DNA from 3 places in the Methylobacterium currus genome. Region 1 is predicted to be linked to each of the others. Evidence: predicted binding sites of a transcription regulator. Region 1 holds the regulator's gene; each other region holds the start of a gene.
The links. Region 1 encodes PhoB, which activates phosphate uptake and scavenging genes when phosphate is short. Its sites were predicted from a motif close to TGTCATNNANCTGTCAT; they were not measured.
Positions count from the first base shown of each region.

Region 2: the regulator PhoB is predicted to act here: its motif matches at 1,884-1,900, upstream of DA075_RS09835 (calcineurin-like phosphoesterase C-terminal domain-containing protein).
Region 3: the regulator PhoB is predicted to act here: its motif matches at 5,517-5,533, upstream of ugpB (sn-glycerol-3-phosphate ABC transporter substrate-binding protein UgpB).

Region 1 covers NZ_CP028843.1:2,846,838-2,854,279, forward strand. Annotated here, with positions in the region: gene pstB (phosphate ABC transporter ATP-binding protein PstB) at 1-729, shown strand, start outside; gene phoU (phosphate signaling complex protein PhoU) at 810-1,529, shown strand; gene phoB (phosphate regulon transcriptional regulator PhoB) at 1,600-2,301, shown strand; gene DA075_RS13310 (hypothetical protein) at 2,652-2,864, opposite strand; gene DA075_RS13315 (DUF305 domain-containing protein) at 3,046-3,291, shown strand; gene DA075_RS13320 (DUF3750 domain-containing protein) at 3,355-4,152, opposite strand; gene DA075_RS13325 (tellurite resistance TerB family protein) at 4,289-4,825, shown strand; gene DA075_RS13330 (DUF1206 domain-containing protein) at 4,838-5,695, shown strand; gene DA075_RS13335 (DUF3237 domain-containing protein) at 5,722-6,192, shown strand; gene DA075_RS13340 (TetR/AcrR family transcriptional regulator) at 6,321-7,007, opposite strand; gene DA075_RS13345 (NADP-dependent oxidoreductase) at 7,112-7,442, shown strand, end outside.
Region 2 covers NZ_CP028843.1:2,094,910-2,102,351, forward strand. Annotated here, with positions in the region: gene DA075_RS09835 (calcineurin-like phosphoesterase C-terminal domain-containing protein) at 1-1,800, opposite strand, end outside; gene DA075_RS09840 (VOC family protein) at 1,921-2,295, opposite strand; gene DA075_RS09845 (quinoprotein dehydrogenase-associated SoxYZ-like carrier) at 2,341-3,129, opposite strand; gene folP (dihydropteroate synthase) at 3,411-4,196, shown strand; gene folB (dihydroneopterin aldolase) at 4,201-4,566, shown strand; gene folK (2-amino-4-hydroxy-6-hydroxymethyldihydropteridine diphosphokinase) at 4,559-5,044, shown strand; gene DA075_RS09865 (SDR family oxidoreductase) at 5,263-5,967, opposite strand; gene DA075_RS09870 (PQQ-dependent catabolism-associated CXXCW motif protein) at 6,032-6,565, opposite strand; gene DA075_RS09875 (substrate-binding domain-containing protein) at 6,562-7,442, opposite strand, start outside.
Region 3 covers NZ_CP028843.1:5,608,552-5,615,993, reverse strand. Annotated here, with positions in the region: gene DA075_RS25865 (adenosine kinase) at 1-358, shown strand, start outside; gene ugpE (sn-glycerol-3-phosphate ABC transporter permease UgpE) at 475-1,317, shown strand; gene DA075_RS25855 (ABC transporter ATP-binding protein) at 1,346-2,398, shown strand; gene DA075_RS25850 (CaiB/BaiF CoA transferase family protein) at 2,523-3,695, shown strand; gene DA075_RS25845 (thiamine pyrophosphate-binding protein) at 3,738-5,414, shown strand; gene ugpB (sn-glycerol-3-phosphate ABC transporter substrate-binding protein UgpB) at 5,577-6,893, shown strand; gene ugpA (sn-glycerol-3-phosphate ABC transporter permease UgpA) at 6,935-7,442, shown strand, end outside.

The DNA.
Region 1 (7,442 bases):
CTGAGCTTCTACTACGGCGACTTCAAGGGGTTGAAGAACATCAACCTCAACTTCCTCGACCGCCAGGTCACGGCGCTGATCGGGCCGTCGGGCTGCGGCAAGTCTACCCTGCTGCGGACCTTCAACCGCATCTACAGCCTCTATCCGGACCAGCGCGCCGAGGGGCAGATCCTGCTCGACGGCCGCAACATCCTGGATCCGTCGATCGACCTCAACGAGCTGCGCGCCCGGGTCGGCATGGTGTTCCAGAAGCCGACCCCGTTCCCGATGTCGATCTACGACAACATCGCGTTCGGCATCCGGCTCTACGAGCGCCTCGGCAAGGCCGACCTCGACAACCGCGTCGAGGAGGCCCTGCGCAAGGGCGCGCTGTGGGACGAGGTGAAGGACAAGCTCAAGCAGTCCGGCATGGGCCTGTCCGGCGGCCAGCAGCAGCGCCTCTGCATCGCCCGCACGGTGGCGCAGCGCCCGGAAGTGATCCTGTTCGACGAGCCGACCTCGGCCCTCGACCCGATCTCGACCGGCCGCATCGAGGAGCTGATCGAGCAGCTGCGGACCGAGTTCACCATCGCCATCGTCACCCACAACATGCAGCAGGCGGCGCGCATCTCGCAGTTCACCGCCTTCATGTATCTCGGCGAGCTGATCGAGTTCGGGCCGACCAACCGGCTGTTCATGAACCCGTCGAAGCGCCAGACTCAGGACTACATCACCGGCCGGTTCGGCTGAGACCCGACGCCTCGTTGCGCCGGCCCGGCCCGGGCCGGTGCTGACCGTAAGCTCCACCTCATCGCGGGGAGTCACCCCTCATGTCGAGCCACATCGTCACCTCCTACGATCAGGAGCTGCAGAACCTGCGGCGCAGCATCGCCGAGATGGGCGGCATCGCCGAGAAGATGGTGGCCGATTCCGGCCAGGCGCTCCTGCGCCGCGACGCCGCCCTCGCCCAGGCGGTGATCGCCGTCGACCAGCGCCTCGACGGGCTGCAGCGCGAGATCGAGGAGAAGGCCATCCTCCTCATCGCCAAGCGCCAGCCGATGGCGGTGGACCTGCGCGAGACGATCTCGGCGATCCGCGTCTCGGGCGATCTCGAGCGCATCGGCGACCTCGCCAAGAACGTCGCCAAGCGCGTCGTCGCCATCGCCGACCAGGTCCAGCTGCAGAAAGTCGTCGTCGGCGTGGAGCACATGAACGAGCTGGTCCAGGGCCAGCTCAAGGACGTGCTCGACGCCTACGCCACCCAGGACACCGTCGCCGCCCTCGACGTCTGGGCCCGGGACGGCGGCATCGACGCGCTCTACACCTCGCTGTTCCGCGAGCTCCTGACCTACATGATGGAGGATCCGCGCAACATCACGTTCTGCACGCACCTCCTGTTCTGCGCCAAGAACGTCGAGCGCATCGGCGACCACACCACCAACATCGCCGAGACCATCCACTATCTCGCCACCGGCGAGACGCTGCCGACCGACCGTCCCAAGAACGACGGCTCGAGCTTCGCCACCCTCGATCCCCAGCCGGAGGCCTGACGGGTCGGCCCGCGCCCGGGCTCGACCCCGGCCCGGGCCACCCTCCGGCCCCCTGCCCGAAGTGCCCCGCATGAGTACCCGTATCCTGATCGTCGAGGACGAGGAGGCGCTGACCCTCCTCCTGCGCTACAACCTCGAGGCCGAGGGCTTCGAGGTCGACGCCGTCGCCCGGGGCGACGAGGCGGATATCCGCCTGCGCGAGCAGGTGCCCGACCTCGTCCTCCTCGACTGGATGATGCCGGGCCTGTCCGGCATCGAATTGTGCCGGCGCATCCGCGCCCGCCGCGAGACCGAGCGGCTGCCGGTCATCATGCTGACGGCGCGGGGCGAGGAGGGCGACCGGGTGCGGGGCCTGGCCACCGGCGCCGACGACTACATCGTCAAGCCGTTCTCGGTGCCCGAGCTTCTGGCGCGGGTGCGGGCGCTCCTGCGCCGGTCCAAGCCCGCCCACGTCGCCGACCTCCTGGTCGCCGGCGACATCGAGCTCGACCGGGTCAGCCACCGCGTCCGCCGCGACGGGCGCGAGCTGCATCTCGGCCCGACCGAGTTCAAGCTGCTCGAATTCCTGATGCAGAGCCCAGGAAGGGTCTTCTCGCGCGAGCAGCTTCTCGACGGGGTCTGGGGCCACGACGTCTATATCGACGAGCGCACCGTCGACGTGCATATCGGCCGCCTGCGCAAGGCGATCAACCGCGGCCGCGACGCCGACCCGATCCGCACCGTTCGCGGCTCCGGCTATTCCTTCGACGAGATGTTCGCACACGAGCCGTGAGGGCCAGCTTCGCGGTCGCTTGCGCGGAACCGACGCTTCGGCTGCTCACCGGCCCGGTGACCCGCGCGGGTCGGACGCCGAGCGGATGCCTCGCTCCGATTGGTTCTCCCACCTGCGCCCTCATCCGAGAGCCTGTTCGAGTTGGCCAACCGAACCGATACCCTCCTCGTCATCCCGACGCTCGCCGAAACGCGAGAGCCCGGATCCATGACTGCCGACGGCGCAAGACCGAGCGGAAAGCCTTCCGCCTCTTCCTGAGTCGTCAGCGCTGAGGGATCCCGGCTTTCGCTACGCGGCCCCGGGATGACCGGGAGGGGATGGAAGTGGAGAAAGATCCATCGAACAGGCTCTCAGGCCAGCCGCGGCTCCGGAACCGGGCGCGACCGCAGCACCGGGGCCACGGCGTCCCGCTCGTCCTGATGCGCTTCCCGCGCGGCGAGCGGCAGCTCGACCGGCGGAAACAGGTCCTGCAGCCCGCGCGAGACGCCGGTGAGGACCGGGGCGAACGAGCCGGCAAGCGGGGAAGGGGCCGCGTCGGCCTTGACGAATCGGGAGCTGGACATGGGGCAGTGCGAACCTCGGGGCCAGTCTCAACGCACCGCACCATGGTTTGGTTCACGGCCGGCGTTCCGATGATCCTCGGATCCGCACATCGATGCGAAGGCGCAACGTAGGCCGTCGTGGCGCGCAGGACCCGTCACGGATGGGGTGAGGAAGGACCTCGCGCAGGAGCGATCCGTCACGATGCTCGTCCGGCCCTTCGCAGACGCCACGGTTTGGCGCGCCGCCCTGCCCGGGCTTCTCCGCAGCGCCTTCTCGGCCCTGGTGAGCCGCCACCATGCCGGCGCCGTGCGGATGGTCGATCAGGCCGTGGGCCAGGCCGGCGACCCGTGGGTGCGCCCCCTCTCCCGCACCATCCGCCACCAGCGGCGCGGGGAGACCGGCCTGATCACGGGGCTCCGGGTCTCGCGGCGGCGGCTCGCAACCTGATGCTGCCGAATGGCCAGGTTTCGGGGGGGCGTGCGCGGCCCGGCCGGGCCGTGAGGATCCCGCTCAGCTCCGCGCCGTCGGGGCGATCAGGGTCTCGGTCGCACCGGCCGGATCCATGCCGATGCGGCCCCAGCCCGGCAGCTTCAGGGCCGGGCGGCGCAGGTCGAGTCCCGCCACCGCGCCGAGGATGTTCACCTCGATCCCCTCGACCCAGCCGAGGGTGAGGCCGAGATAGCCGCGGGCCGAGAGCTGCAAACCGGTGCGGCTCGGCGTCCGGGCGATCAGGCGCTCCGAAAAATCCTTGCCGAGGGCCGTCGGTGGCAGCGCCACCGCGAGGTCCGGCACCGCCCGCAGCACGTGGGCCACGAAGGTGTTGGAGTTCGGCCCCGGCCAGGCGCTGTAGCTGCCGGCCTTGGCATACGGATAGGCTGCGACCGCCGCGTGGATGCGCGGCACGGCCCGCGCCGCCGCCTCGCCGTCGAGGGCGAGCACCACCTGCGGCGGGTTGCCGAACCAGCGCGCATCGGCCGCGTAGGCGTCCTTGCGCACCGGCAGGCCCCACCCGACGACGTCGTAGCGGGTGTAGCGCGACGCGCCCGCCTCCTTGACGACGATCCAGGTGTGATGGGCGAAGATGCCCCGCCAGCGTCCGACCCGGGCAGCGTAGATCCGCACGCTCGCCTCCGGCGCGGCCGTGGCGGCGGGCAGGAGCCGGGCGCTCGACCAGTCGGCGGTGGTCCAGTCGGGGGCGAGGTCGTCGCGGCTCCACCACCACAGGGCGTGGGCGGCGAGCGGCAGCAGGAACAGGAGGATGAGCGCGAGCACGAGCGTGCGCGCGAGCCAGGCCAGGGCGAGGAGCATGGCCGGAGAGATGGCGCGCCGAGCGTGGCAGGGCAACCGGCGCGGCGATCGATCCGCAGCGATCGATCCGTCCTGCTCGAACCGGAGCCGGGCGAGACCGTTGTCGGCAAAGAAGCGAGTCGGACGGGAGGGCGCGATGGCCGAAGTGAAACGGGTGCTGGACGCCCTGGTGCGGAGTCGCCGCGGCGGGCTCGCGGCCTCCGCGGCCCTCGGCGGGCTGGCGCTGATCGCCGGGCTCGCCCTGCGGGCGACGCAAGCCGACGCGACTGCGGGGCCGGGGACGGGCACGCAACCGTCCGGGAAACCCTTCGATGCCGGGGCGCTGAGCGACGACGAGGCGACGCTCTGCCTGCGCATCATGGTGGCGGCGTCGGCTGCCGACGGGCTGATCGATGCCCGCGAGCGCGAGCGGCTCGACGCGGCGGTCGCCGAATCCGGCCTCGACCTCGCCGGCCGGCAATGGCTTGCCCGCGAGCTGGAGGACCCGGCGACGATCGACGAGATCGCCGACCGGGTACAGGATCCCGGGGCGGGCGCCCGGATCTATGCTGCGGCCCGCCTCGCCATCGACCCCGACACGATGCAGGAGCGCACCTTCCTGCGCCAGCTGGCCGAGGCCCTCGACCTCGACGAGACGGCGGTGGCCCGGGTCGAATCCGGCCTCGCAGCCTGACCGGAGACTCCCATGCGCCGAGGATCCGGGCATCCAAGCGGCCGGCAAGCCCTCGAACTGCTCGCCCGCCTCGGCTACGGCGCCCGCGGGGTCACCTACTGCCTCGTCGGCGGCCTCGCCGTGCTGGCGGCGATCGGCGTCGGCGGCCAGACGGGGGGCAGCCGCAGCGCGCTCCTGATCCTGCTGGAGCGGCCCTTCGGCTGGATTCTCCTCGGCCTCGTGGCGTTCGGCCTCGCCGCCTTCGCGCTCTGGCGGGTGGTCGAGGCGCTCACCGATGCCGACGGCTACGGCCGCTCGGCCAAGGGGCTGGCGACCCGGGCCGGCCACCTCGTCAGCGGCGTCACCTATGGCGGCCTCGGCCTCTCGATGATGCTGGCGGCGCTCGGGCGCGGCACGGCCCGCCAGTCCGAGGATCAGGGCGCGCGGGACTGGACCGCCTGGCTGTTGCAGCAGCCCTTCGGCCAGTGGCTCGTCGGCGCGGTTGGCCTCATCGTGATCGGCGCCGGCCTCGCCTTCGCGCTGAAGGCGTGGAAGGGCGACGTGTGCAAGCGCCTGTCCGTGCCCCATGACGCCCGCGACTGGGTGCGTCACGTCGGCCGCTTCGGCTATGCCGCGCGGGCGCTCACCTTCGGGCTGATCGGCGGCTTCCTGATCGCGGCGGCGATCGCCAGCCGGTCGAGCGAGGTCAAGGGCCTCGGCGGCGCCCTCCAGGCCCTGCGGGGCGAGCCCTATGGCTGGGTGCTCCTCGGCCTCACGGCGGCGGGCCTCGCCGCCTTCGGGGTATTCGGCCTCGTCCAGGCCCGCTACCGCCGCATCGACCCGCCGGACCTCGACGCGGCGCGCCGGGCGGTGGAGGATATCGCGCGATAGAACGCGAGAGAATCGGAGAAGACCGCATGGACGCGCCGCTGCCGCTCCGCACCGAGTTTCTGTTCCGCATCAGCCTCACGGTCGGCGCGCCGCAAGGCATCGGGCCCTCCCGCGGCACCGACCTGCGGGTCGTGCCGGTCACCGGCGGCACCGTCGCGGGTCCGCGCCTCGCCGGCGAGGTGCTGCCCGCCCCGGCCGGCGACTGGCTGCGGGTCGAGCCCGACGGCACGACGCATCTCGACGTGCGCCTGACCTTCCGGGCGGCCGGCGGCGGGCTCGTCTACTGCCAGTATGCCGGCCTGCGCGCCGGCCCGCCCGAGGTGCTGGCCCGCCTCGGCCGCGGCGAGGCGGTGGCACCGGACCAGTACTACTTCCGCACGGCCCTGCGCTTCGAGACCGGAGCGCCGGACCTCGCCTGGCTCACCAGGCTGATCGCCGTCGGGGTGGGGCAGCGGCTGCCGGAGGGGCCGGTCTATGATGTGTACGGGGTGATGTGAGGGCCTGCCCGAGCGGCTCCGTCAGGGGGTGACTTCCATCGTCGTTCCGGCATCGCTTGGCCCGAGCCCGGGATGACGCGGTCGGCATCGGCGCCATCGAGCGGATCGACGATCGATCGGGCGGCCCCTCATCCGCAGGAGCCGCTCCCCTCTTCCGCCAGCACGGCGCGGATACGGGCGAAAGCCTCCGCAACCGGCACTCCCCGTCCCGCCTCGGCGTCGGCGATCCCACGGGCCAGGGCGGCGTCCACGACCCTCAGCTTCTCCGTCGGCCCCGTCAGGATCGCCCCCGCAATGAGCGTGAACAGGTGGTCGGTCCGCGGCGCGAAAGCGGGCTGGTCGCCGAGCCAGGCGAGCGCGCCGACGAGCGCGAAAAGGTCGGCGCCGTCCATGTCGGCCCGCGCCGTGCCCGCCGCCTGGGCCGCCTGAAGCAGACGCGTGCCCGAAGCCCGCATCGTCACGCAGGATTCGTGCAGCGGCGAGGCCGGATCGGCGATCGCGGCCGCCATCGTCGCCAGGACGCCGCGGTACTCGCGCGCGATACCGACCGTCTCCCGCAGCCAGGTCGTCAGCGCCTTGGCCGGCGGGAGCGAGGCTTCGAGAATGTCCGCCCGTGTGGTCAGCGCGTCGAAACTCGTACGCAGCAACGCTTCGAGCAGCGCCTCGCGGGTCGGAAAGTGCCGATAGAGCGTGCCGAGCCCGACCTCGGCGCGGCGGGCGACGTCGCGCAGCGAGGCATCCACGCCCTGCTCGGTCACCACCGCGCGGGCGGCCGAGAGGAGCTGCTCGTAATTCTTCCGGGCGTCGGCGCGCATGGACCCTTCTTGACAAACGGAGCGGCGATCCGTTTATTCGGATCACCGCTCCGGATAGGCTAGCCGATCTGGCACGGCGGAGAAAGCCCACGGAGAGAAGGCCGATGACGACCACGATGAAGGCGGTGCGGCTGCACGCGTTCGGAGGTCCCGAGGTGCTGCGCTACGAGGACGTGCCGCTGCCGCGCTTGGGGCCGGGCGAGGTGCTGGTCCGGGTGCTGGCGGCCGGCGTCAATCCGCCCGACTGGTACCTGCGCGATGGCTACACGGCAGTGCCGGGCTTCAACCCGCCGGTGACGCTGCCGGTGATCGTGGGGTCGGACGTATCCGGCATCGTCGCGGCGGTCGCCGACGACGTGCGGGGCTTCACGGTCGGCGACGCGGTGTTCGGGATGATCCGCTTCCCGAGCTTCGGCGACAGCGCGGCCTACGCCG
Region 2 (7,442 bases), 750 kb from region 1:
CTCGAGGACCAGTGCGTCGCGGTGCGGACGGCCGTACTCGTCGGTCGCCTCGACCGTGAGGCGGTGGGTGCCGGCCTTCAGGTCCCGCGGCAGGCGCGCGACCCAGAGATGCGAGCACGGCTCGGCCTTCACCCAGGGTTTCCTGGTGGCGGTATTGCGGGCGTAGAGCGCGGCGACGAACGGGTCCGGCCGGCGCGTCCGGGTCATCGGCACGAGCGGCCCGTCGCCGATCCGGAACGACACCCGGCTGCGCGGCCCGCCATCGAACAGGTTGACCACCACGTTGGTGCTGCCGGCGCTCTCGGCCGGGATTGTGGCGCCGAGCAGCTCGTAGAGCCGCGTGTCGGGCAGCCGGGCGAGGTCGTCGGCGTGGAACTGGCTCTCCAGCACGATCCGCATCTGGCGGCCCGCATCGTCGCTCGCCGGGACGTAGCGGGTGGTGGTGCGTCGCCCGCCGGTGATGCTGAGCACGTGGAAGCCGTGCGGCGTGCCGTCACGGCTGTCGGCGGTGGCGATGCCGCGCCGGTCCGGCGGCCCGCCCCACCACGAGCCCGACACGGCGGTGAGCACGTGGTGATGGTGCGCATCGTCCCCCGTCGCACCTTGCTGGAGTCCTGAATGGATTCCTGGCTGGATGCCTGGCTGGATTCCTGGCTGGATTCCTGGCCGGCCGTCGGGCCCGAGATAATGATGCTCGGTGGTATGGGTGTGGCCGGAGACGCTGAAGGATGGGCGCCCGGCGAGGAGCCGCAAGAGCTGCGCCCGGTCGGCGGTGCTGATGCCGGGATCGTCCGGCCCGAGATCGCTGGCCAGCGGGATGTGCATCGCCACCACCACGAGCCGGTCGGTGGGCGTCTGCCTCAGCAGGTTCTCCACGAAGGCGAGCTGGCGCTCGCCGATCCGGCCCTCGTAGCGCCCGCCCCGCCCCGCCGTGGCGGTGTGGGCCCCGAGGTAATTGACGTTGTCGAGCATCAGGAACAGCACGCCGCCATGCTCGAGCGCGTAATACGGCGCCCCGAAGCTGCGCTTGAAGGTCTCGCGGGCGTAGCGGGCGTCCGGCGCCTCGAAGTTGAGATCGTGGTTGCCGCCGATGTGGAACCACGGCAGGCCCATCTGGGCGACGAGCCGGTTCTGGCGCGGATAGAGCGAGAGGTCGTCGAACAGCACGTCGCCGGTGGTCATGCCGAAAGCGATCTTGCCGAAGGCGATCTTGCCGGATGCGCCCTGGCCGGAGCCGTCCTTCATGCCGAGCACCCGGGCGATGGCGGTCTCGCGCACGAAGGTCAGCTCGGCGTGGCTCTCCGGCTGCGGATCGGTGAACAGCACCACGTCGAAGTCGCCGCTCTCCGGGCTGCGCACCAGCCCGAAATCGACGGATGCCGGCAGCGGTCCGGTCGGCGCGATGCCGGGATAGCGCAAGGCGAGGTCCGGCGGGGTTCCGGCCGGCTGGTGCAGGTACGAGAAGCGCGGCAGGCCGTCCGACCCGAGGGGCAGGGCGAACCCGGTCGGCTTGATCACGAAGATCACCGCCTCGTCGCCGACCGGCAGGGTGTAGCGCCCGTCAGGACCGGTGCGGACGACCTCGCGGCCGTTCGAGACCAGCACGTCCGGCAGGCCCGGATCGTCGGGCCCGCGCCGCCCCTCGCCGCCCCTGTCCTCGTAGACGAGGCCGGTGACCTGCCCGGCGCCCGACGCTGCGGCGGCTGGCGCGCCCTGCGCCCGCGCCGCGAAGGGGGCGAGCGCCAGGGCCGTCGCGCCGGCCAGGGTCGTGCGCCGGGTCAGGGTGTTGTGGTCCGTCATCGCGGCTTCGTCCTCCCGGCAGCCGCGCCGCCGGGGCGCATCGAGGCTGCACGTTGATCCGCCCTCAAGGCAATCACGGCTCCTTGACGGTCCCGTGACGACGGTTCCCCCGGGGACGGATCACCCGCCCATGGCGCTGCACAGCTCCACCGGCACACCGTCCGCGTCCCGCACAGAGGCGATGATCTGGTCCCAGGGTTTGGTCACCGGCTCGGCCGCCGGGACCGCGCCCGCCGCCACGGCCCGGGCAAAGGCGGCCGCGGCGTCCTCGGCGACCGAACCCACCTCGAAGCCCGCCGGCGTCTCGGCGCGGCGGTTCAGGCGGAAGCCCGGGCAGGTCTGCGCGACGAGCCCTTCCTCCGCGAAGGCCAGGGCCGTCCCGCCGGTCTCGAGTTCCGCATATTGGCCGCTCTCGTGGACGAAGCGCGGCGCCAGCCCGGAGGCGCGCTCATGGAACGCGATGCTCGCCGCCACGTCCGGAACGTACAGGATCACGTAGCCGAGCCGAACGTCGGATCGTCCCCCCGCAGGCTTGCGCCGTCACGTCCCATTGCCCGCCGGGAAGGTCCGCGTGAACACCCGTCCCTCGGTGTCCTTGGCCGCCACCGTCACCGGCTCGGCGTTGCCGGCGAAGGAGAAGCGGAAGGTCGGATCCTCGCTGATCGAGATGCCGCCGGTCATCGAGAAGAGCGGCGTCTCGCCCTGGCGCACGCTCAGGGATTCGACGAACCAAGCCGGGGTGTAGAGGCGGGTCACCTGGTCCATCTGCAGGCCGGAATAATTGGGGTGGCGGACCTGCACCTGGGCCTCGCCGCGCTCCGCGAAGGCGCGGAACCGCATCTCGCCGAGATGGGCCTTGGCCTCGGCCGGATCCTTGACCGCCGGCGCCGAGCAGCCGCCCGCCGCCTTGACGTAGGCCTTGGTCATGTAGAGCCCGCCATCCTCGGTCTCGGCGATGGCCCGGACGTAGGAATAGGAATTCACCCGGATGCGGGTGGAGAGGTCGAAGCGGCGCTGGCCATCGGCGAACCGGATCGTGCCGACCACCGGCGAGGGGTTCTCGTCCACCACCAGGGTCAGGCTCTTCACCCGGCGGGCATCGCCGTCGGGCAGCGCGATCCGCAAGGTCACCGGCACGATGGCGGCGTCCTCGGCGCGCTTGGGTGCCTCGAGGCTCACGAGCCCGGCCCCGTCCCGGATCGGGCGCTCGCCCAGGATCGCGGGGCGCAGCTCGGTCCAGGTGGTCTCGGGCCGCTCGTCCTGCGCCGCGGCGGGCCCGGCCAGAGCCGCCACGATGGCCAGGGCCGACAACACCTTTGCCGACGACATTCTCATGGCACACCCCTCATGGCGTTCTCCCGGACACGAGCCTCTGCGGGCCTCTCGCGCTTCGACCAATGTAGTGGACGGGATCGCCCGGCACCAGGATAAGTCCCTGACGCGGCGCGGTTTCGGGCGCCATCTCGCCGGATGGTGATCGGCGGGGCGCCGTTGCGCGCAGGCGCCCGCCGGCCTATCCCGGGGCGGTCGCCCTGAGGATCGCACCCCTGAGGAATGCCGTGTCTGCACTCGCCGCCCTGCTGCCGGATCTCGGCCGCCGCACCCTGGTGATGGGCATCCTGAACGTCACCCCGGATTCGTTCTCGGATGGCGGCCGCTTCCAGGACCTCGACGCGGCGCAGGATCAGGCCGCCCGCCTGGTGGAGGAAGGCGCGGCCCTCCTCGATATCGGCGGCGAATCGACCCGTCCCGGCCACGTGCCGGTGCCGGCCGAGGAGGAGCAGGCCCGGGTGCTGCCGGCGATCCGCCTGCTCAGCCCCGCCCTCCCCGTCCCGATCTCGATCGACACCTACAAGGCCTCGACCGCCGAGATGGCCTTGCGGGCCGGGGCGCGCATCGTCAACGACGTCTGGGGGCTGCAGCGGGAGCCGGAGATCGCCCGGGTCGCGGCCCATCACGGCGCGCCGGTGGTGGTGATGCACAACCGCGAGACCATCGATCCCAGCCTCGACATCATGGACGAGATGCGGGCCTTCTTCGAGCGCTCGCTGACCATCGCCCTCCAGGCCGGCATCCCGGACCGCGACATCGTGCTCGATCCCGGGATCGGCTTCGGCAAGAGCTGGGAGCAGCACCTGGAGGCGCTGCGGCGCCTGCCCGAACTGAAGGCGCTCGGCTTTCCGCTCCTCGTCGGCGTGTCGCGCAAGTCGGTGCTCGGGCGCATCCACAACGCCGCGACCGCGCCGGCCGACCGGCTGTTCGGCTCGATCGCGGCTCACGTCACCGCGGCGTCGCTCGGGGCCGACATCGTGCGGGTCCACGACGTGCGCCCCCATGTCGAGGCCTGCCAGGTGGTCGACGCGATCACGCGGCCCGCCTCCCGCGCCGGAGCCTGACCGGGTGGACCGCATCCTGATCCACCGCCTCGCGGTGTTCGCCCGCCACGGCGTGCTGCCGGAGGAGGAGGTGCTGGGCCAGCGCTTCTATCTCTCGCTCGAGGCGCGCCTCGACCTGCGGGAGGCCGGACGCCGCGACGACATCGCCGCGACGGTGAGCTACGCCGACCTCGCCAGCCTCGCCCACCGCATCGCCACCGAGCGCCGCTTCCGGCTGATCGAGGCCCTGGCCGAGACGATCGCGCAGGAGGCCCTGGCGGCCTTCCCGGCGCTGGCCGGCCTCACCGTGCGGATCGACAAGCCGGGCGCGCCGGTGCCGCTGGTGCTCGACGGCGTCGCGGTCGAGATCACGAGGACGCGCGGTGACTGAGGCCTATCTCGGGCTCGGCAGCAATCTCGGCGACAAGGCCGCGATGCTCGACGCCGCGGTCGCGGCACTCGCGGCCACGCCCGGCCTCGCGGTGACGGCCCGCTCGCGCCACTACCGCACCCCGCCCTGGGGCGACACCGACCAGGACTGGTTCCTGAACGCCGCGATCGGCATCGAGACGACGCTCTCGCCGCACGCGCTCCTGGAGGCGTGCCTCTCCGCCGAGACCCGCCTCGGCCGGGTGCGCGAGCGCCGGTGGGGCCCGCGGGTGATCGACATCGACGTGCTGCACTATGCCGGCGCCACGGTCTCCGACGAGCGCCTGGTGCTGCCCCACCGGTTCCTGCGCGAGCGCGCCTTCGTGCTGGTGCCGCTGGCCGAGATCGCGCCGGACCTGGTGATCGGCGGGGAGACGGTGGCGGCGGCGCTGGCGCGGCTCGACCGGAGCGGGATCGAGCCGGTGGAGACGGGTGACTGAGGGCGTCCGCCCATGGTCCCGATCGAGCCCGGCGGTCCTCACACCCTCCGCATCATTCCGGGGCTCGCCGGAGGCGGGAAGTCGGGGCGGCCGACGTTTCGCATCATCCTGGACCGTGAGCGGTGATGGGTCCCGGGTTCCGCTGCGGGCCCCCGGGATGACGGAGGAGGGTTGCAGAACCGTCAGCTCGACATGGCGCTCGCCGTCTGCCTCTCATCCTACACCGACCGCGTGATCCCCCCATCCACCCGCAGGTTCTGCCCGGTGATGTAGCCCGCCCCCACCGAGGCCAGGAAGGAAACCACCGCGGCGATCTCGTCCTCGCGGCCGTAGCGGCCCATGGGAATCCGGTCGCGGATGCCCGGCTTCTCCGGCAGGCTGTCGACGAAGCCCGGCAGGATGTTGTTCATCCGGATGTTGTCGGGGGCGTAGCGGTCCGAGAAGAGCTTGGTGAAGGCGGCGAGCCCCGAGCGGAAGACCCCGGAGGTCGGGAAGGCCTGATCGGGCTCGAAGGCCGCGAAGGTCGAGATGTTGATGATCGTGCCGCCGCCCTGGCGCTGCATGATCGGCGTGACGAGGCGGGTCGGCCGCACCACGTTGAGGAAGTAGACCTCCATCCCGCGGGTCCAGTCCTCGTCGGTGAGGTCGAGGAGCGGACCCTTCGGGCCGTGGCCGGCGCTGTTGACGAGGACGTCGACCCGCCCCCACCGCGCCATCGTGCCCTCGACGAGGCGGGCAAGATCCTCGGTCGAGCGGTTCGAGCCCGTCACCCCGAGCCCGCCGAGGGACGCGGCCAGGGCCTCGCCCTTGCCCGAGGAGGACAGGATCGCGACCTGGAAGCCGTCCGCCGCCAGCTTGCGGGCGGCCGCGGCCCCCATGCCGCTGCCGCCCGCGGTGACGATGGCGACGCGCTCATCGCTGATCCCTTGGCTCATGATGTGTCTCCCGGTTCGGATGCCGTCTGCATGCCACGCCCTCGCTGGAGCGTCACGGCGCCGCGGGGCTCGCCCGCTCGAGGGGAAGACCGGCCTCGCCCCAGCCGTCGGTCCCGTCCGGATACCAGTGGACGCTCCGGTAGCCGAGGGCGAGGGCGCGCTTGGCGGCATTCCACGACATCCAGCAGTTCCGCTGGCAGAACAGCACCACGGGCTTGCCGGGGTTGCCCTCCGTCGCCGCCGCGAGGCCGCTCCGGAAATAATCTTCCGTCTGCGGCGCCAGCGCCCCGAAGCCGGTATTGGGCAGCCATTGGGCATGCGGGATGCTGTCGTGGGGCGCATCGCGCCAGATCGTACCGGGCGGCAGGGTGGTGGGCCGGGGTGGGCGCGGCAGCACGTCGATGAAGGCGGCGCCCCCCCGCCACAGCCGCTCGGCCTCCGGCGTGGTGACCGTCACGGCACCCCGCAGGGTGGCGGGCGTGGGGCTGCGATACTCCTCCTGGCGGTAGCCGTCGGGCTCGGGCGGCGCGCCCAGGGCGGCGGTCGCGGCCACAACCAGGATCGCGACCGCGAGCCCCCGCCTCACGGCTTCGGGTCCGTCGGCAGGAGCCGGTTCTCCTCCTCGTCGAGGAGCGGTACCGCGTAGTCGCGCAACACCGCCTCGATCTCGGCCCGGCGCTTGCGCAGGGCCGTGTTGAGGACCCGCTTCCACTCGTTCTCGCCGTGCCGCACCCCCATGGCGATGCGGTAGGCGAGCGGAGGCCGGTCGGGCTCGCGCAGGAGCGGCACCACGTCGAGGCCGCCGGCCTGATTGCCCGCCTCCTTTCCCGCCTGATTGCCCGCCTGCTTGCCGGACTCCTTGCCGGACTCCTTGGCGAGCCAGCCGGCGGCGGGCCCCCACAGCACGGCCGCGTCGAGCTTGCCCGAGGCCACGTCGGCGACGATCTCGGCCGAGACGGTCTGGTGCTTGCGCGCGGGATCGAACTGGTAGGGCGGATAGGGCTTCATCGTCGGCACGAGACCGACGGCGCCCATGCGCTCGACCGGGGGCGTGCCGACGATCACCCCGATCGCCTTGCCCTTGAGGCGCGGATCGTCGAGGCCCGACAGGCCGTCGAAGGTGCCGCGTCGCGACACCAGGACGTAGGCCGAGCGGTAATAGGGGTTGGTGTGCTGCACCAGCTCGCTGCCGAAGGCCGAGCCGATGATGACGTCGCACAGGCCGGTGCCCAGGGTGTTGCGCACGAAGCCGGGCCCCTGCGTGAGCCAGTAATACCGCAGGGGCACCTTCAGCTCGTCGGCGAGGATCGCCGCGATGCGGTTCTCGAACCCGTCGCCCTGGCGCTCGGAGGCGGGCATGTTGCCGGGATCGGCGCAGACCCGCAGCACGTCGGGCGTGACGAGGTCCGGCAGGTTCTGCGCCCGCGCCGGACCCGCGAGGGCCAGCGCGAGGCCGGCCGCCG
Region 3 (7,442 bases), 2.8 Mb from region 1:
GTTCGCCAACATCCACGAGCTGAAGAGCCTGTACCAGACCGCCGACGCCGATACGGCGGTCGCGGCCCTGCGCCAGGAGACGGGCCTGCTCGGCATCGTCACCCGCTCCGAGGAGGGCGCCCTGGTCGTGTCGGGGGCGGACACGAAGGCGGTGCCGGCCTCGCCCGTGCGCGAGGTGGTCGACACCACCGGCGCCGGCGACCTGTTCGCGGCGGGCTTCCTCGCCGGCCTCGCCCGCGGCCTCGACCACGCCGATTGCGCCCGCCTCGGCGCGGTGGCGGCGGCGGAGGTGATCTCCCATCTCGGCGCCCGGCCGCAGGCGGACTTGAAGGCGCTGGCCGAGCAGGCGGGCCTGTAAGACCCTCCGGGCGGACGCCGCTTCCGTCAGAGCTTGACCGGTGCTAGGAGCGTCGCACGCCCGTCACGGCGGTGCGGCACCGAGAACAAGACGCCATCCGCCAGGGAGCGGCCCCGTTGGTCGAGAACCGCCGCTTCGGCAACCTGATCCCGCACCTCGTGCTCTGCCTCGGGGTCGGCATCGTCGTCTTCCCGGTCTACCTGGCGCTGATCGGCTCGACCCACGACGCGGCCACCATCGCCAACGGCCAGATGCCGCTCTGGCCCGGCGGCCACGGCCTCGAGACCTATAAGCGTGCGCTGACCGAATCCGGCATGGCCGGCGCGCCGGTCGGGCTGATGCTCCTCAACAGCACGATCATGGCGCTCGCCATCGCGCTCGGAAAGATCTTCATCTCGCTCCTGTCGGCCTACGCGCTGATCTACTTCCGCTTTCCGTTTCGGCAGACCGCCTTCTGGGCGATCTTCGTCACCCTGATGCTGCCGGTCGAGGTGCGGATCTACCCGACCTACAAGGTCGCGGCCGACCTTCAGCTCCTCGACACCTATGCGGGCCTCGCCCTGCCGCTGATCGCCTCGGCGACCGCGACGCTGCTGTTCCGCCAGTTCTTCCTGACGGTGCCGAACGAGCTCGTCGAGGCCTCCCGCATCGACGGGGCCGGGCCGGTGCGGTTCTTCCTCGACACCCTGCTGCCGCTCTCGCGCACCACGATGGCGGCCCTGTTCGTGATCCAGTTCCTGTATGGCTGGAACCAGTATCTCTGGCCGCTCCTCGTCACCACCCGCGACGACATGCAGACGGTGGTGATCGGCCTGCGCAAGATGACCTCGATCACCGACCAGCTCACCGAGTGGCAGATCGTCATGGCGACTGCCGTGCTGGCGATGCTGCCGCCGGTCGTGGTGGTGTTCGCGATGCAGAAGCTGTTCGTGCGCGGCCTGGTGGAGACCGAGAAGTGACCTCTTTCCGCACGATCGGATCGCTCTGATGGCCGGCCTCGCCCTCGACAACTTGCGCAAGACCTATGCCGGCGGCGTCGAGGCCGTGCGCGGCGTCTCGCTCGACGTGCCGGACGGCGCCTTCTGCGTCCTCGTCGGCCCGTCCGGCTGCGGCAAGTCCACCGTGCTGCGGATGATCGCCGGCCTCGAGACCGTGACCTCGGGGGCGATCACCATCGGCGACCGTACGGTCAACGAGGTCGAGCCGGCCGACCGCGACATCGCGATGGTGTTTCAGAACTACGCGCTCTATCCGCACATGCGCGTCTACGACAACCTCGCCTACGGGTTGCGCAACCGCGGTACGCCGAAGCCCGAGATCGAGACCCGGGTGACGGAGGCGGCGCGCCTCCTGGGCCTCGAGGCGATGCTGACGCGCTATCCGCGCCAGCTCTCCGGCGGCCAGCGCCAGCGCGTCGCCATGGGGCGGGCGATCGTGCGCAAGCCCCAGGTGTTCCTGTTCGACGAGCCGCTGTCGAACCTCGACGCCAAGCTGCGGGTGCAGATGCGGGTCGAGATCCGCCGCCTGCAGCGCCAGCTCGGCGTCACCACGGTCTACGTCACCCACGACCAGGTCGAGGCGATGACCATGGCCGACCGGCTGGTGGTGATGAATGGCGGCCAGATCGAGCAGGTCGGCACGCCGATCGAGATCTATCGCCGCCCCGCCACCCGCTACGTCGCGACCTTCATGGGCTCGCCGCCGATGAACATCCTGCCCGCCGAGGCCGTGGCGGGGGCCGTGCGGATCGACGGCACCGTGATCCCGGCCGCCGGGATCGCGCCCGGCACCGCGCTCGAGGCCGGCATCCGGCCCGAGGACCTGCGGATCGCCGAGGACGGCCTCGCCTTCCGGATCGCCTTCGTGGAGGAGCTCGGCGCCACCCGCCTGCTGCACGGGCCGCTCGCCGGGACCGATGTCGCCGTGCAGGTGCCGGCGGGCTCGGCGCCCCAGGAGGGCGACACGGTGCGCCTCGCGATCGATCCGGCCGCCCTGCACCTGTTCGACCCTGCCACCGGGCGGCGGCTGGCGCAGGGCTGACCGGAACCGGGCGGGCTATCCCGCCGGCCAAGCCGCGTCGTATGCAGGCGAACCACGATCCCGGAACGCGGGATCCGACGCGCCATCCCGGAACGGGAGGCGCAATGATGGGAGGCTCGTTTCCGTGCACAAACCGCTTGCCGGCATCAAGGTGCTCGAACTCGCCCGCATCCTGGCAGGGCCCTGGATCGGCCAGCTCCTGGCGGATCTCGGCGCCGACGTGGTCAAGGTCGAGCGGCCGGGCGTCGGCGACGACACGCGATCCTGGGGCCCGCCCTTCGTCGAGGGTGCGGACGGCGAAACACTCTCGGCCTCGTATTTCCACTCGACGAACCGCGGCAAGCGCTCGGTCGCGGCCGATTTCGAGACCGCCGAGGGACAGGCGATCGTCCGGAAGCTCGCTGCCCACGCCGACGTGGTGATCGAGAACTTCAAGGTCGGCGGCCTGAAGAAGTACGGCCTCGACCATGAGAGCTTGAGCGCCCTCAACCCGCGGCTGATCACCTGCTCGGTCACCGGCTTCGGCCAGGACGGCCCCTACGCGCCGCGGGCCGGCTACGACTTCATGATCCAGGGCCTCGGCGGGATCATGTCGCTCACCGGCGAGCCGGCGGGCGAGCCGGTCAAGACCGCGGTCGCCTTCGCGGACGTCTTCACCGGGGTCTACGGCACGGTGGCGATCCTCGCCGCGCTCCAGGGCCGGCACGCCACCGGCAAGGGCTGCCACATCGACATGGCGCTCCTCGACACGCAAGTGTCGGTGCTCGGCAACCAGGCGCTGGTCTATCTCGTCTCCGGGATGCTGCCGCCGCGGATGGGCAACGAGCATACCAGCATCGTGCCCTACCAGGTCTTCCCGACCGCGGACGGCCACATCATCGTCGCCTGCGGCAATGACGGGCAGTTCCAGAAGTTTTGCACGGTCCTCGGCACGACCTGGCACCTCGATCCGGACTATTCCACCAATCCGGGCCGGGTCACGCGGCGCGACGTGCTGATCCCGCTCATCGCGGCCGAGACGAGCCGCCACAGCAAGGCGGATCTGCTGGCGCGGCTCGGCGCCGTCAACGTGCCGGTCGGCCCGATCAACGACCTCGCCGAGGTCTTCTCCGATCCCCAGGTGCTGCATCGCGGCCTGCGCCTCGACCTGCCCGAGCCCCGGGCGAAGGGCGGCACGATCCCGAGCGTGCGCTCGCCGATCGTCATCAACGGCGTGCCGATGGCGGCGGACACCGCCTCGCCGCAGGTGGGGGACCATACCGAGAGCGTGCTGGCCGATCCGGCCTGGGGTGGCTGACGCGGATCGGCGGCACCTGAGAGATTGCTGGAGGACGCACCCATGACCGACGCCCCCCGCCCCCGCACCGGCGGGCAGATCCTGGTGGACCAGCTCGCCCGCCACGGCGTCGGCGACATCTTCTGCGTGCCCGGGGAGAGCTACCTCGCGGTGCTCGACGCGCTGCACGACGCCGCGATCCGCCTCACCGTCTGCCGGCAGGAGGGCGGCGCCGCCATGATGGCGGAGGCGCACGGCAAGCTGACGGGCAGGCCCGGCATCTGCTTCGTCACCCGCGGCCCGGGCGCCACCAACGCGGCGCCCGGCCTGCACATCGCCCGGCAGGACTCGACCCCGATGATCCTGTTCGTCGGCCAGATCGAGCGGGCGGCGCGGGAGCGCGAGGCGTTCCAGGAACTCGATTACCGGGCGGTGTTCGGCACCATCGCCAAGTGGGTGACGGAGGTCGACAGCGCCGACCGCCTCCCCGAGCTGATCGCCCGGGCCTTCCACGTCGCCACCGCCGGCCGGCCCGGCCCGGTGGTGATCGCCCTGCCCGAGGACATGCTGACCGAGACCGCGAGCGTCCCGGACGCGCCCGCCTTCCGGCCGGTCGAGACCCATCCGGCGCTCGCCCAGATGGTGGCGCTGCAGAATATGCTGGCCCAGGCCGAGAAACCCTTCGCGATCCTCGGCGGCAGCCGCTGGTCGGCGGAGGCCGTGCGGCGCTTCGCCCGCTTCGCCGACCTGTTCTCGCTGCCCGTCGCCTGCTCGTTCCGGCGCCAGGGCACGATCCCGGCCGATCACCGATGCTACGCCGGCGACCTCGGCCTCGGCGTCAACCCCAAGCTCCTGGCACGGATCAAGGAAGCCGACCTGCTGCTCCTCGTCGGCGGCCGGCTGTCGGAGATCCCGTCGCAGGGCTACACACTGCTCGACATTCCCGGGCCCCGCCAGACGCTCGTCCACGTCCACCCGGACCCGGAGGAGCTGGGGCGGGTCTACAGCCCGGCGCTCGCGATCAATGCCAGCCCCACCGCCTTCGCGGCGGCGATCGAGACGGTGCAGCCGCCCCGCGCCCTGCCCTGGGCCGCCGGCACCGCGGCCTTGCACGCCGACTATCTGACCTGGAGCGATCCGACCCGGATCACCACGCCCGGCACGCTCCAGCTCGGCGGCGTGATGGCCCACCTGCGGGAGGCGCTGCCGGCGGACGCGATCCTGTGCAACGGCGCGGGCAACTTCGCCACCTGGGTCCACCGTTTCTGGCCGTTCCGCGCCCATGACGGCCAGCTCGCCCCGACCTCCGGCTCGATGGGTTACGGCGTGCCGGCGGCGATCGGAGCCAAGCGGCTCCTGCCGGAGCGCACCGTGGTGGCGGTGTCGGGCGACGGCGACTTCCTGATGAACGGCCAGGACTTCGCCACCGCAGTCCAGTACGATCTTCCGGTGATCATCATCCTGGTCGATAACGGCATGTACGGCACGATCCGGATGCACCAGGAGCGGGAATATCCGGGCCGCGTCTCCGGCACCGCGCTGCGCAACCCCGATTTCGCCGCCTACGCCAAGGCCTTCGGCGGCTACGGCGAGCGGGTCGAGCGCAATGAGGACTTTCCGGCGGCCCTGGCGCGGGCGATCGCGTCGGGCCTGCCGGCGATCCTGCACTGCCCGATCGACCCCGAGGCGATCACCCCGACCACCACCATCCAGGCCCTGCGCAACCGGCCGCGGCCCTAGTCCTCACAACCTCACTTGTCCGGCGGGCACGGCTGTGCTTAGCCAGCTACTAACAAGCGCCCGCCGCCGCGACGGTGCGGGCCGCGTAGCTCCTGGCGCTCCTGTCGTCGGTGTGTCACGCGGGCCCCGCATGAGGGGCCGCACACGAGGAGAGGACACCCGATGGCCCCCACCCTGACCATCCGCATCGCGCTCGCCGGCCTCGGCCTGGCCGCCGCCACCCCGGCGCTCGCCGTGACCGAGCTGCAATGGTGGCACGCGATGACGGGCGCCAACAACGACGCGGTCAACCGGCTCGCCGAGGAGTTCAACGCCTCGCAGAGCGACTACAAGGTGGTACCGACCTACAAGGGCAATTACGGCGAGACGCTGAATGCCGGCATCGCCGCCTTCCGCGCCGGGACCGCGCCGCACATCATGCAGGTGTTCGAGGTCGGCACCGCCACGATGATGTCGGCCAAGGGCGCGGTGAAGCCGGTCTACCAGCTGATGAAGGATGCCGGCGAGCCCTTCGACCCGAACGCCTACCTGCCGGCGATCACCGGCTACTACTCGACGACCAAGGGCGAGATGCTCTCGTTCCCGTTCAACTCGTCGTCGATGGTGATGTGGACCAACCTCGACGCCCTGAAGGCGATCGGCCTCACCGAGCCGCCGAAGACCTGGCCGGACCTGTTCGCGGCAGCCAAGAAGCTGACGCAGAACGGCTTCCCGAATTGCGGCTTCTCGACCACCTGGGTCACCTGGCTCAACATCGAGCAGCTCTCGGCCTGGCACAACCTGCCCGTCGCCACCAAGGCCAACGGCATGGACGGCCTCGACACCACGCTCGAGATCAACGGCCCGCTCCAGGTCAAGCACCTGACTAACCTCGCCGAGGCGCAGAAGGACAAGTCGTTCGACTATTCCGGCCGCTACGACAGCGGCTTCGGCCGCTTCACCGCCGGCGAGTGCCCGATCATGTTCGGCTCGTCGGGCTCCTACGGCAACGTGAAGGGCGCGGCGAAGTTCGCCTGGGCCTCCGCGCCGATGCCCTACTATCCCGACGTGCCGGGCGCGCCGCAGAACAGCATCATCGGCGGCGCCTCGCTGTGGGTGATGGGCGGCAAGAAGCCCGACGAGTACAAGGGCGTGGCGAAGTTCTTCAGCTTCCTGTCCGACACCGACCGGCAGGCCAAGCTGCACCAGACCACCGGCTACATGCCGATCACCAAGGCGGCCTACGAGAAGTCGAAGGCCGACGGCTTCTACGACAAGAACCCGGCGCTCGAAGTGCCGATCAAGGAGCTGACCAACAAGACGCCGACCGAGAATTCCCGGGGTCTGCGCCTCGGCAACCTGCCGCAGATGCGCGACCTCTGGGCCGAGGAGATCGAGGCGACGCTCGCCGGCAAGAAGACGCCCAAGCAGGCCCTCGACGAGGCGGCGACCCGCGGCAACGCGATGCTGCGCCAGTTCGAGAAGCAGGCCGGACGCTGATCGCATCAGCGAACGCCGAAGAGTGAGCGGATCCTGAATCGATGAGTCCCGAGCGCATCACCTTCGGAGGCCGGCTGCTGCCGGCGGCGCTGATCGCGCCGCAGCTCCTGATCGTCGGCCTGTTCTTCTACTGGCCGGCGGTCCAGGCGGTCTGGCAGTCGTTCCAGATGCAGGACGCGTTCGGGCTCTCGACCGAGTTCGTCTGGTTCGAGAACTACCGGGCCCTGTTCACCGACCCGGCCTATTACCAGGCCCTCGTCACGACGCTGGTCTTCGCGGCGGCGGTGGCGGGGCTCTCCCTCGGCTTCGCGCTCCTCCTCGCCGCGATGGCGGACCGGGAGATCCGCGGCGCCGGGATCTACCGCACGCTGCTGATCTGGCCCTACGCGGTCGCGCCGGCGGTGGCGGGCGTGCTGTTCGGCTTCCTGTTCCAGCCCGGTCTCGGGCTGATCGCCCGCGGCCTCAACCAGATCGGCATCCCGTGGAACCCGCTGCTGGACGGGAACCACGCCATGATCCTGGTGGTGATGGCGGCGGCCTGGAAGCAGG